One region of the Paenibacillus sp. MZ03-122A genome, then DNA from elsewhere that is predicted to be linked to it. Evidence: riboswitches for the same ligand, from Rfam matches in the RefSeq annotation. Region 1 holds a riboswitch; each other region holds the start of a gene.
What was found. Region 1 has a riboswitch for glycine ahead of NLX74_RS14545 (alanine/glycine:cation symporter family protein). Riboswitches for the same ligand answer to the same signal wherever they lie in the genome.
Positions count from the first base shown of each region.

Region 2: it holds a riboswitch for glycine, as region 1 does, so the genes downstream of both, sdaAB (L-serine ammonia-lyase, iron-sulfur-dependent subunit beta) here and NLX74_RS14545 (alanine/glycine:cation symporter family protein) in region 1, are expected to answer to the same signal.
Region 3: it holds a riboswitch for glycine, as region 1 does, so the genes downstream of both, gcvT (glycine cleavage system aminomethyltransferase GcvT) here and NLX74_RS14545 (alanine/glycine:cation symporter family protein) in region 1, are expected to answer to the same signal.

Region 1 covers NZ_JANAVI010000006.1:64,150-67,428, reverse strand. Annotated here, with positions in the region: gene NLX74_RS14560 (LacI family DNA-binding transcriptional regulator) at 1-655, opposite strand, end outside; gene NLX74_RS26015 (family 1 glycosylhydrolase) at 916-1,029, shown strand; partial or broken gene NLX74_RS26010 (family 1 glycosylhydrolase) at 1,019-1,284, shown strand; glycine riboswitch at 1,450-1,526, shown strand; glycine riboswitch at 1,545-1,639, shown strand; gene NLX74_RS14545 (alanine/glycine:cation symporter family protein) at 1,799-3,217, shown strand.
Region 2 covers NZ_JANAVI010000005.1:13,714-16,992, forward strand. Annotated here, with positions in the region: gene sdaAA (L-serine ammonia-lyase, iron-sulfur-dependent, subunit alpha) at 13-912, opposite strand; gene sdaAB (L-serine ammonia-lyase, iron-sulfur-dependent subunit beta) at 902-1,591, opposite strand; glycine riboswitch at 1,803-1,918, opposite strand; gene NLX74_RS12265 (DUF6359 domain-containing protein) at 2,134-3,279, shown strand, end outside.
Region 3 covers NZ_JANAVI010000004.1:152,591-155,869, forward strand. Annotated here, with positions in the region: gene gcvPA (aminomethyl-transferring glycine dehydrogenase subunit GcvPA) at 1-896, opposite strand, end outside; gene gcvT (glycine cleavage system aminomethyltransferase GcvT) at 1,021-2,121, opposite strand; glycine riboswitch at 2,298-2,446, opposite strand; gene gcvH (glycine cleavage system protein GcvH) at 2,790-3,188, shown strand.

The sequences.
Region 1 (3,279 bases):
GGATATTATAAATAGAAGAGTGATTCCAGTGTTGCAACACTGGCAGATTGTGCTCACTCATGATCTGTTCGTAGGCTCGTTGTCTACTATGGGTATTAATACTGCTCGGACGGCCAAAAGCATTGGCTATACGAGTATAGCCTTTTTGTATCAAATGTTTGAGCGCTAACATATATCCTTCATACTGATCCATAGCGACGGAGCGAATATCGGTATGCTCCATTCGTTGCCACGACACGATCGGGCCATATTTGCAATAGGTGCTCAAAAAATCAGTGTCATTCACGCAGGAAATGATGACCAGCGCATCGACTCTTTTTCTTTTTAAATCCTCAAAGGCTTGAAGCTCTTTCTTTTTGTCTTCTCCCGAAGTATAAATAATGGTTTGAAATTCATTTTGGCCCGCTACTTCCACAAAGCTGTCCAGAAAAGCGAGAACAATTTCATTAATAGTTGAAGTAATGATACCGATCTGAAGCGTCTGACCCTTGGATAGAGAAATGGCATTTCGATTAGGAACATAATCTAATTCCTGCATGATTTTCAAAATTTTAGCTCTTGTTTCGTGACTAACATGGGGGGACTGATTTAATACTCTGGATACCGTAGCTTTGGAAAAGCCCGCCAGTTTTGCAATTTGATCAAGATTCGACATGGTGCTTCTCCTCACATAAGAAAAAATACTTGACATGAAACGCGTTACAACGATTAGGATGCTTATGAAGGCATTACGTCTATTTTAAGGTATCTGTCAATGCATTTCAAAGGAGAACGGTTATCGTTAGGTTGCATTGTTCGCTGAAATGGGCTTTAAAGTATTATTGTCACATTATGAGACACCGCTAGGTCTGACTCAGAAGTATAATGGCTGGCTGGGTCGTGAAGTCATAGCATTACGTAAATTATGCCGAAACAGTGTTTACACGCTATAAGGATAAAGTGAAATACTGGATGACCTTTAATGAAATCAATGTAATGACCATGAGCCCGTTCACCGGTGGCGGTGTGGTTATTGACCTCTGTGTATGACACGTATCGCATTGATTACTTGCGTCAGCATATTGCCCAATGAAGGAAGCGATTGCCGACGGTGTTGATCTGATTGGTTACACCAGCTGGGGTCCTATCGACCTTGTGAGCATGTCTACATCCGAAATGTCCAAGCGCTACGGATTTATTTACGTTGATCTGGATGATGACGGTAACGGAACGCTCAAACGCTCCAAAAAGGACTCATTTAACTGGTATAAAAATGTGATAGCAACCAATGGTGAAGAATTGTAATTCCATATCATCTCGGGCGGATATAGCAGAAGACATCCTAAGGATGAAATTTGCTATATCCGCTTTTTTGATAGACATAATAATATTTCAGAGGGCTTCACAAACTTTTCACTTGTAATAAGCTGAAAGTTTTCTGTATAATGAATAAAAATTTCATATGTCTGGTTGATGTTTGCGGGAGATGGAACGAAAGTTCCGACCGAAGGGGCAAAACTCTCAGGTGCTTAGGCTGATTACAGCAACAAGCGGGGACCGTAAACGGACAGAACTCTGGAGAGACCCTTAATTGGGCGCCGAAGGTGCACCGCAGATAACATCTGCTTAAACTCTCAGGCAAAAGGACAGAGACGCGAATAACCTGTGACAGGGAATACCCTAGGCTTTTTTATGAGCTATTAGAGGTAGTAACCTGCACAAGATGGTTGTATTTTTTCGTGCCTTTAACCTCTCCAGGAGTCGAATCAGCTGATTTGACTCTTTTTTGTTTTCTAATATGCTGGAGGAGCGGGTTGAAATGAATTTGGTACATGTATTGGAAACGATTGACAGCTGGATATGGGGAGCGCCGCTTCTTATTCTCGTAATGGGCACTGGGTTGTGGCTAACGATCCGTTTGAAGCTGCTCCAGGTTATTCGATTGCCTTTGGCGCTCAAGCTAATTGGTAAAGCGCCGGACGAAGGTAGCGGAGATGTAAGCAGCTTCGGAGCATTGAGTACGGCACTGGCAGCTACTGTAGGTACAGGAAGTATCGTCGGCGTGGCAACAGCAATCAAACTGGGTGGGCCCGGTTCATTATTCTGGATGCTGGTTGCAGCTTTTTTCGGGATGGCAACCAAATATGCGGAAGGATTATTATCTGTTAAATACCGTGTTAAAGACCGGAACGGACAATTTTCGGGTGGTCCGATGTATTATATTGAAAACGGACTTGGCCGCCGTTTCAAGCCGCTGGCGATGTTGTTTGCCTTTTCTGGTGTTCTTGTAGCCCTATTTGGAATCGGTACTTTTCCGCAAGTAAAGGCTATCGTTTCTTCGACGGAAAGTAGCTTTGGAGTGCCAACGGTAGTTACAGCGATCATTATTTCCGTGTTAACTGCTGTTGTTACGATTGGAGGACTCAAAAGTATTGCCAAGGTATCCACAAAGATTGTTCCATTCATGTCGGGGCTCTATATCGTAGTTTGCTTAATTGTACTCATTAAGTTTGCAGGAGAGCTTCCTCATGCGATTGCTTTAGTATTACAAGGGGCCTTCTCGACCACATCTGCAACGGGTGGATTTGCCGGAGCGACGATTATGTTGGCGATGCGAAGCGGAGTTGCCAGAGGTATTTTTGCTAATGAAGCCGGTTTGGGAAGTGCGCCAATTGCAGCAGCTGCTGCTAAGACGAAATGGCCTGCAGAACAAGGGCTGATATCCATGACAGGCGTATTTATTGATACGATGATTATTTGTAATCTGACGGGATTTACGTTGCTGGTTACGGGAATATGGAGTGGAAATGACGATGGAGGTCTGATGACCCAGCATGCGTTTTCCAGTGCCTTTCCGGCTGGTGCAGAGCTCGTGACGATTAGCCTTATTTTATTTGCATTTACAACGATACTGGGCTGGAATTACTACGGAGAACGTTGTGTTGAATATTTACTGGGTGTCAAATGGATTAAACCATACCGTTATCTGTTCATCGCACTTGTAGCAGGAGGTGCGTTCATCAAGTTGGAAGCCATTTGGTTGCTGGCAGATATCTTTAACGCAATGATGGCTTTCCCGAACCTGATTGCACTGCTCGGCTTATCAGGAATTGTAGTTGCAGAAACCCGAACCTATATGGATTCTCTGTATCCTAATAAGAAAAAGGGCATTCTTGCAGGTGCCAATGTAGGGGCTGCTATCCAAGTAGAAGAAAAAGGACAAACGATTAATTCATAAATTCCAAAAGGGAGTGCCCTCAGCCATCACAGGCTTGAGGACACTCCCTTTTTGATTTTTAA
Region 2 (3,279 bases), on a different contig from region 1:
ACCGCTTATAAATTATGACTTATCTTTCTTGGTCGGTGTGTTGCGTGTAAGTGATTCGGTCAAACGCTTGCCAGTCGGCGTCTGGGCCAACCCGCCTTTGGCGGTCTCGCGGTGCTTCGACGGCATCTCACTGCCGACTTCAAGCATTACGTCAATGACTTCGTCAGACGGAATAGCGCTGCGCACACCCGCCAAAGCCATGTCCGCTGCGGCAAGCGCAGTCACGGCTCCCAGCCCGTTGCGCACGATGCACGGAATCTCCACGAGTCCGGCGACGGGGTCGCAAATCAGGCCGAGCGTGTTCTTAAGGGCGAGACCCACGGCGTGAACAGCCTGTTCAGGCGTACCACCGCGCAGCTCGACCATAGCGCCAGCGGCCATCCCGATAGCTGAGCCAATCTCAGCCTGACAGCCTCCCTCCGCGCCAGAAATGAAGGAGTTGTTGGCGATCACGTAGCCAATAGCACCAGCGGCGAATAGGCCGTGCACCATATGCTCATCATCCCAGCCGAACCGCTCCTGCGCACTGATAAATACACCAGGGATAACCCCACATGAGCCTGCGGTAGGCGTGGCGACAATGCGACCCATGGATGCATTAACCTCCGACACGGAGAGGGCATAAGCCATGGCGAGCGCGGAGGCATCACCGGAGCAAGTTTCCCCTGCCCGCAGATACTCGGCTAGGCGCTTGCCGTCCCCGCCCGTCAATCCACTGCGGGATACGGTGTCTTGTGTCTGTCCGCGATGAACGGCTTCCTTCATGACTTCATAATAATCAGACATTTGGCGGAAGATTTCTTCCTCCGTTGTATTCGTCTCTTGTACCTGTTCTTGAATCATCAAGCGGCCAATTGTGGTGGATTCTTCAGCGCATAAAGCGCTGATTTCATGCAGATGGCTAAACCGCATCGGATTCAGCTCCTTTTTTCAAATTAATCATCTTAATTTCATACATATGAGGTAAAGAACGCAGTTCCGCAATCAGTTCAGCTGGAGCAGAACTGTCCGTTTCAATGGCGGTGAGTGCTTCACCATCCCGGCCCTTGCGATCTACGTGCATATAGGCAATGTTAATGTGAGCCGCGCCCAGCGCTGAAGTTATCGCGCCCAATGTACCGGGCTTATCTGAGTGGAGAAGCACCAGCGTAGGCAGCTCCCCGGTCAGATTGACCCGGAATTCGTTCAGTTGCTGGACATGGATGCTGCCGCCGCCGATGGAGGAGCCCAACAGTGTGCGCTGATCCTCGCCCTTCCACAGCTCGAAACGGACAGTGTTCGGATGAGGGGCGGGGAGTCCGCTAACGGCGAATTCCACGGCCATCCCGGCTTGTTCGGCCCATTGCTCGGCATCGGGAATCCGGTGATCGTCCGTATCGTAATTAAGCAGTCCTGCGATGAGCGCCAGATCTGTACCATGTCCTTTATACGTATCGGCAAAGGAGCCGTATAATGTCATGCGGGCACGGTCAGGCTGCGCTCCGAGCCAGTGCCGGGCAACGCGTGCGAGTCGCACCGCGCCTGCGGTGTGTGAACTGGAAGGTCCGGTCATGGCCGGGCCGATAATAGAAAATACATCTTTGAAACGCATGGTGTGGCCCCCTGTATGTTCTAATACCATACTATATGGTATTTCCGCGTCTTTGCGCGGTTATGACGGTTCCTAATGCTGACGCACAATGTGAGCACAAAAAAGGACAGGATAAGGAAGTTTCCCTTATCTCTGTCCTCGTTACCTGAGAGTTTCGTGCGGTGTTCTTACCGCCTTACCCCTTGGGTGGCTTGCGCTCTCTCCAGAGTTGCGTCAGATGACGATACATGGACCTGAGAGATTATCCGCCAGCCGGGTGCTGGCGTCTTGCTCCTTCGGTGCCGCCAGAGTGTAGGCTCCCTGGACAGACTCTCCCGTCATCTTCATTCGCGTATACCGTTCTACATGTCTTTCTTAGGGTAATGTATGCTGTGCTCGGTGTCAATCACAGGGTTCAATTTTTACATAAACAGGTGCGTTTCCAATAAAAAAGATTAAAATTTACATAATTATGGATGAAATTAGGAAGGAATTAGAAGATTGGCGGCTAATCTGATAAAGGACAAGTACATTTATGGAAAACATAGGAGGGATATTGACGTATGGTAAAAGGCTTGCGGTTCACAGGTTCACGCTTAAAAGGGATGCTGCATCTAGCAGCAATCGTATCACTGCTGATCGGGATCTTCGTTCCATTCGGTCAGGTCAAGGCAGAGGGAGCATTGACAGTAGCCGAAGCACTTCAGGGCCAAAGTAGTGGAGGTACGGTGACGGTGGAAGGCTACATCGTCGGACATGCTACCGGATCGAAAACGGCTAACTTTTCTTCTCCGTTCGCGAATGATTTTAACGTACTGATTGCCGATCAGGCAAATGAACGTAATACGTCTAATCTATTGGATGTACAGCTGACTTCAGCGTACAGAGGGCAATTTGGGCTGTCAGGCCATCCTGAGCTAATCGGCAGCAAAATTCGTGTGACGGGTACACTCGGCGCCTACAATAATTTTGGTGGAGTGAAAAGCCCAAGCGCTGTTGAACTGGTGAGCGGAAGCGAGCCGGGGGAACCAGGTGAACCTGGCGAACCTGGCGAACCTGGCGAACCTGGCAACCCGGGTCAACCCGGTACTACATTGCCGGATGGAAAAGGCAAAAAGGTGCTGTTCGATAATACGCACGCACAGACTGCTGGAGCAGCAGATTGGGTCATTGAAGGCGCCTTCTCCGACTTTGCCAATGGACTGCGTAATGTAGGCTTTACGGTAGACCAATTGAATCGTCCCATTCCTTTTACTTATGGAGAGCAGGCCATAACATATGACAAGCTGCGCCAATATGATGTGTTCATTATTGGTGAAGCGAATGTTGCCTTTAAGGCATCCGAGCAGGCTGCCCTGTTGCAATACGTGAATACCGGGGGGAGCGTCTTCTTCATCTCCGATCATTATAATGCGGACCGTAACAAAAACCGTTGGGATTCCTCCGAGGTTATGAATGGCTACCGTCGTGGAGCCTATACTAATCCGGCCAAAGGCATGACAGCAGAAGAAGCAGCATCACCGGCGATGCAAGGATTAACAAGCTCCGATTGGCTGGCGACCAACTTTGGTGTTCGTTTCCGTTATAATGCGCTTGGTGACGTGAATGCTACTGACATTGTAGCCGCAGATCAATCTTTCGGCATTACCAAGGGTGTGCGCTCGATTGCAATGCATGCAGGATCTACGCTGGCTATTATTGATCCTACC
Region 3 (3,279 bases), on a different contig from region 1:
TGACCCACAATACGGCCGGGGATACGGCGCATATGTGCCTGAGAAACGGCAAAGTATCCACAGGTCGGACCGCCGAGAGAAGAGGAGATGCCAAGTGGCTGCGCATCTCCTACCACAATATCCGCGCCCTGTTTGCCGGGTGTCTCCAGCAAGCCAAGTGCCAGTGGGTTGGCACTGACGACCAAAAGACCTTTGTGCGCATGGATGAGATCAGCCATCGGCTTCAGGTTTTCCACGGCTCCGAAAAAGTTGGGGCTTTGGACCAAAACAGCCGCAGTCTTTTCCGATACGGCCGCCGCTAACGCATTAGCATCCGTTACGCCGTCCGAACAGCCGATCTCCACGATGTCCAAATCCAATCCGCGTGCATAGGCTGCCAATACCTGACGTGCTTCCGGATGGACGGACCTTGATACGATAAGCTGTTTACGGCGGGTAGCTGCGGCGGACAGTGAGCCCGCTTCCGCCAGTGCAGTCGCTCCGTCGTACATGCTGGCATTAGCTACAGCCATGCCCGTCAATTCGCAAATATACGACTGAAATTCGAAAATGGCTTGTAGCTCGCCTTGGCTTACTTCCGGCTGATAGGGGGTGTAGGCTGTATAGAATTCCGAGCGTGAAGTGATGTGCTGGATGACGGACGGAATATGATGATCATAAATTCCTGCGCCAAGAAAGCTGGCATGTGTGTCTGTATTGGCGTTGTGTCCAGCAAGCTCGGCCAAGTGGCGGGTTAAGGCTCTCTCGCCGAGTCGAGAAGAAAGAGGGAGTTCCCCTTGATATCGAATGGCCTCTGGAATGTCACTGAATAAATCATCGATGGATGAAGCGCCGACCACACGCAGCATTTCGGTTTGATCCTGTTCAGTCATAGGGAGATAACGATGCTGCTTCATAGGTTCTGGCTCCTTTCGAAAATCAAAATTTAAATCGTAAATTAGTTAATAAAAAAGTGTGAGATGAAAACCCGGAAGTACATATCTGACATGTTTGCTTTATAGAAATGAGGAGAGTTTAAGATCAGCGTGGGCGTTTATAAAAGGGTGCTGCCACCACCTCGGCACGCAGGCGTTTGCCACGAGTCTCAACCTCCAGCGGTGTGGAGAGGGCGCTAAAACGACTGTCTACCAAGGCGAGGCCGAGATTACGCTTCAAGGTGGGCGACTGAGTCCCCGTTGTGACCTCACCGATGTGTTGTCCTTCTGCGAATACCGGGTAATGGGCGCGAGGGATACCGCGATCCATCATTTCCAGCCCGATTAATTTGCGAGGAATCCCTTGATCTTTCTGACGTTGCAGTGCTTCTCTACCGATAAAATCTCCTTTATTCAGCTTGACGAAGAACCCTAGACCGGCTTCGAGCGGTGAAATCGTGGCAGATAACTCCTGTCCGTACAGCGGCAACCGTGCCTCAAAGCGTAGGGTATCCCGAGCACCAAGTCCAGCGGGAATCAGCCCATACGACTCACCGGAACGAAGCAAACCCTCCCATACGGCTGGTGCTTCCGCAGCAGGTACATAAAACTCAAAACCGTCTTCGCCCGTATATCCGGTTCGTGAGACGAGTGCTTTTGCTCCGAACAATGGCACATTCTCATGGAAGCGGAAAGATGCCAGATTCGTAATGTCCGTATCTGCCACGGCTGCGGCAATACGTGCTGCTTCCGGTCCTTGCAACGCCAGCAATGCTATCGCATCAGACACATTCTCCATGTGAACGGATGCAGGCATATGGCGAATTAGCCAATCCCAATCCTTATCGATGTTAGAGGCGTTCACAACGAGCATGTAGCGCTCCGGTCCTTTGCAGTAAACAAGCAGGTCGTCTACTACCCCTCCATCGGGGTAACACAGGAGTGAATATTGTGCCTGACCTGGTTCCAACTGGCTGACATCATTTGTGGTCACCCTTTGCAGAAAAGCTTCGGCCTCTTTGCCTTCAACCAAAAATTCGCCCATATGCGATACATCGAATAAACCCGCACGTTGCCGGACGGCCTCATGCTCCTTTTGAATGCCGCTAAACTGAACGGGGAGCTCCCAGCCGCCAAAGTCAATACAACGAACCCCAGACTGCGTCCCGTAGGACGAATATAGCGGTGTTTTTCGCAAATTAGTCATTTTTCCACTCCTATTCGGTGTGATCGGCTAAACAAAAAAGACAGGCCGAAAAAAACGTATAGACGGCAGTCTACACTCTTTTTTCAGCTCTGTCCTTGATACCAGAAAGTTACCCCGGTATGTACCGGGTTTCCCCTTGGGTGATCCGCTCCAATAGCGAATGCTCTCCAGAGATGCGTCCGGCAGAGGTCCTTTTGCCTGAGAGATTCACCTGCAATGCAGGCTTACTCCTTCGGCGCTACCTTCGGGATCAACAGTATATTACCTGGCTTTGCAGATAACAACTTGATCCGATTCGCGTGCACAACTGTCCCACAAACCGCAACAGCTTGTGAATCTTTTTGGTAGTCTCTCCCTCCGCGTTCATCCGCGTTTGCAGTTGTCGGGGTGTTTCCCAAAGCATTTGCTATAACCCATTAATACGCAAATTCATTCAAAATGTCAATAAAAATGTCATCAAAAACAATAGAAAAAACATTTAATATATAAATAAGGATATGTAAGCGTTTGTTATAAGCTATCATATTTTTATATAGTACGCTATATGAGGTCATATGAAGTATTTTTGTTAGTATTATTGACATGAGTGTTCCTGTTGTCATAATCTTAACCTGTCTAATACAGGTGAGCAAAAGCGATTTTATTCATATGGAAGCGAGGGGAACAAAATGGGTGAAGTGAAGCAGCAACTTTGGTATACAGACGAACATGAGTGGGTTCAGCGCACAGAGAATGGAACGTTGCGGATTGGTATTACAGATTTTGCACAGCATCAACTGGGTGATATTGTTTTTGTAGAATTACCTGAGGCGGGAGTAACGATTGAGCAGGGAGCGGAAATCGGTACGATTGAATCGGTGAAGACGGTATCCGACCTTTTTGCTCCGGTGACGGGAACCGTATTAAAAGTGAATGAAGCGCTGGAAAGTACGCCTGAGCTAGTGAATGAATCTCCCTATGAAAAAGGTTGGATGATCGAAGTAGAGATAGATAAAGATGTGGAGGAAGCATTGGGCAAGCTACTGTCTGCGGATCAATACGAGCAGTTGATTTCCGATGTGCAATAATGAGCAATACAGCATGAAATAATAACGCTTTATTCTGGTTTTTTATATGGATATTGAATTAAATAAGAGCATCGTTAGTCCGCTCAGTTTT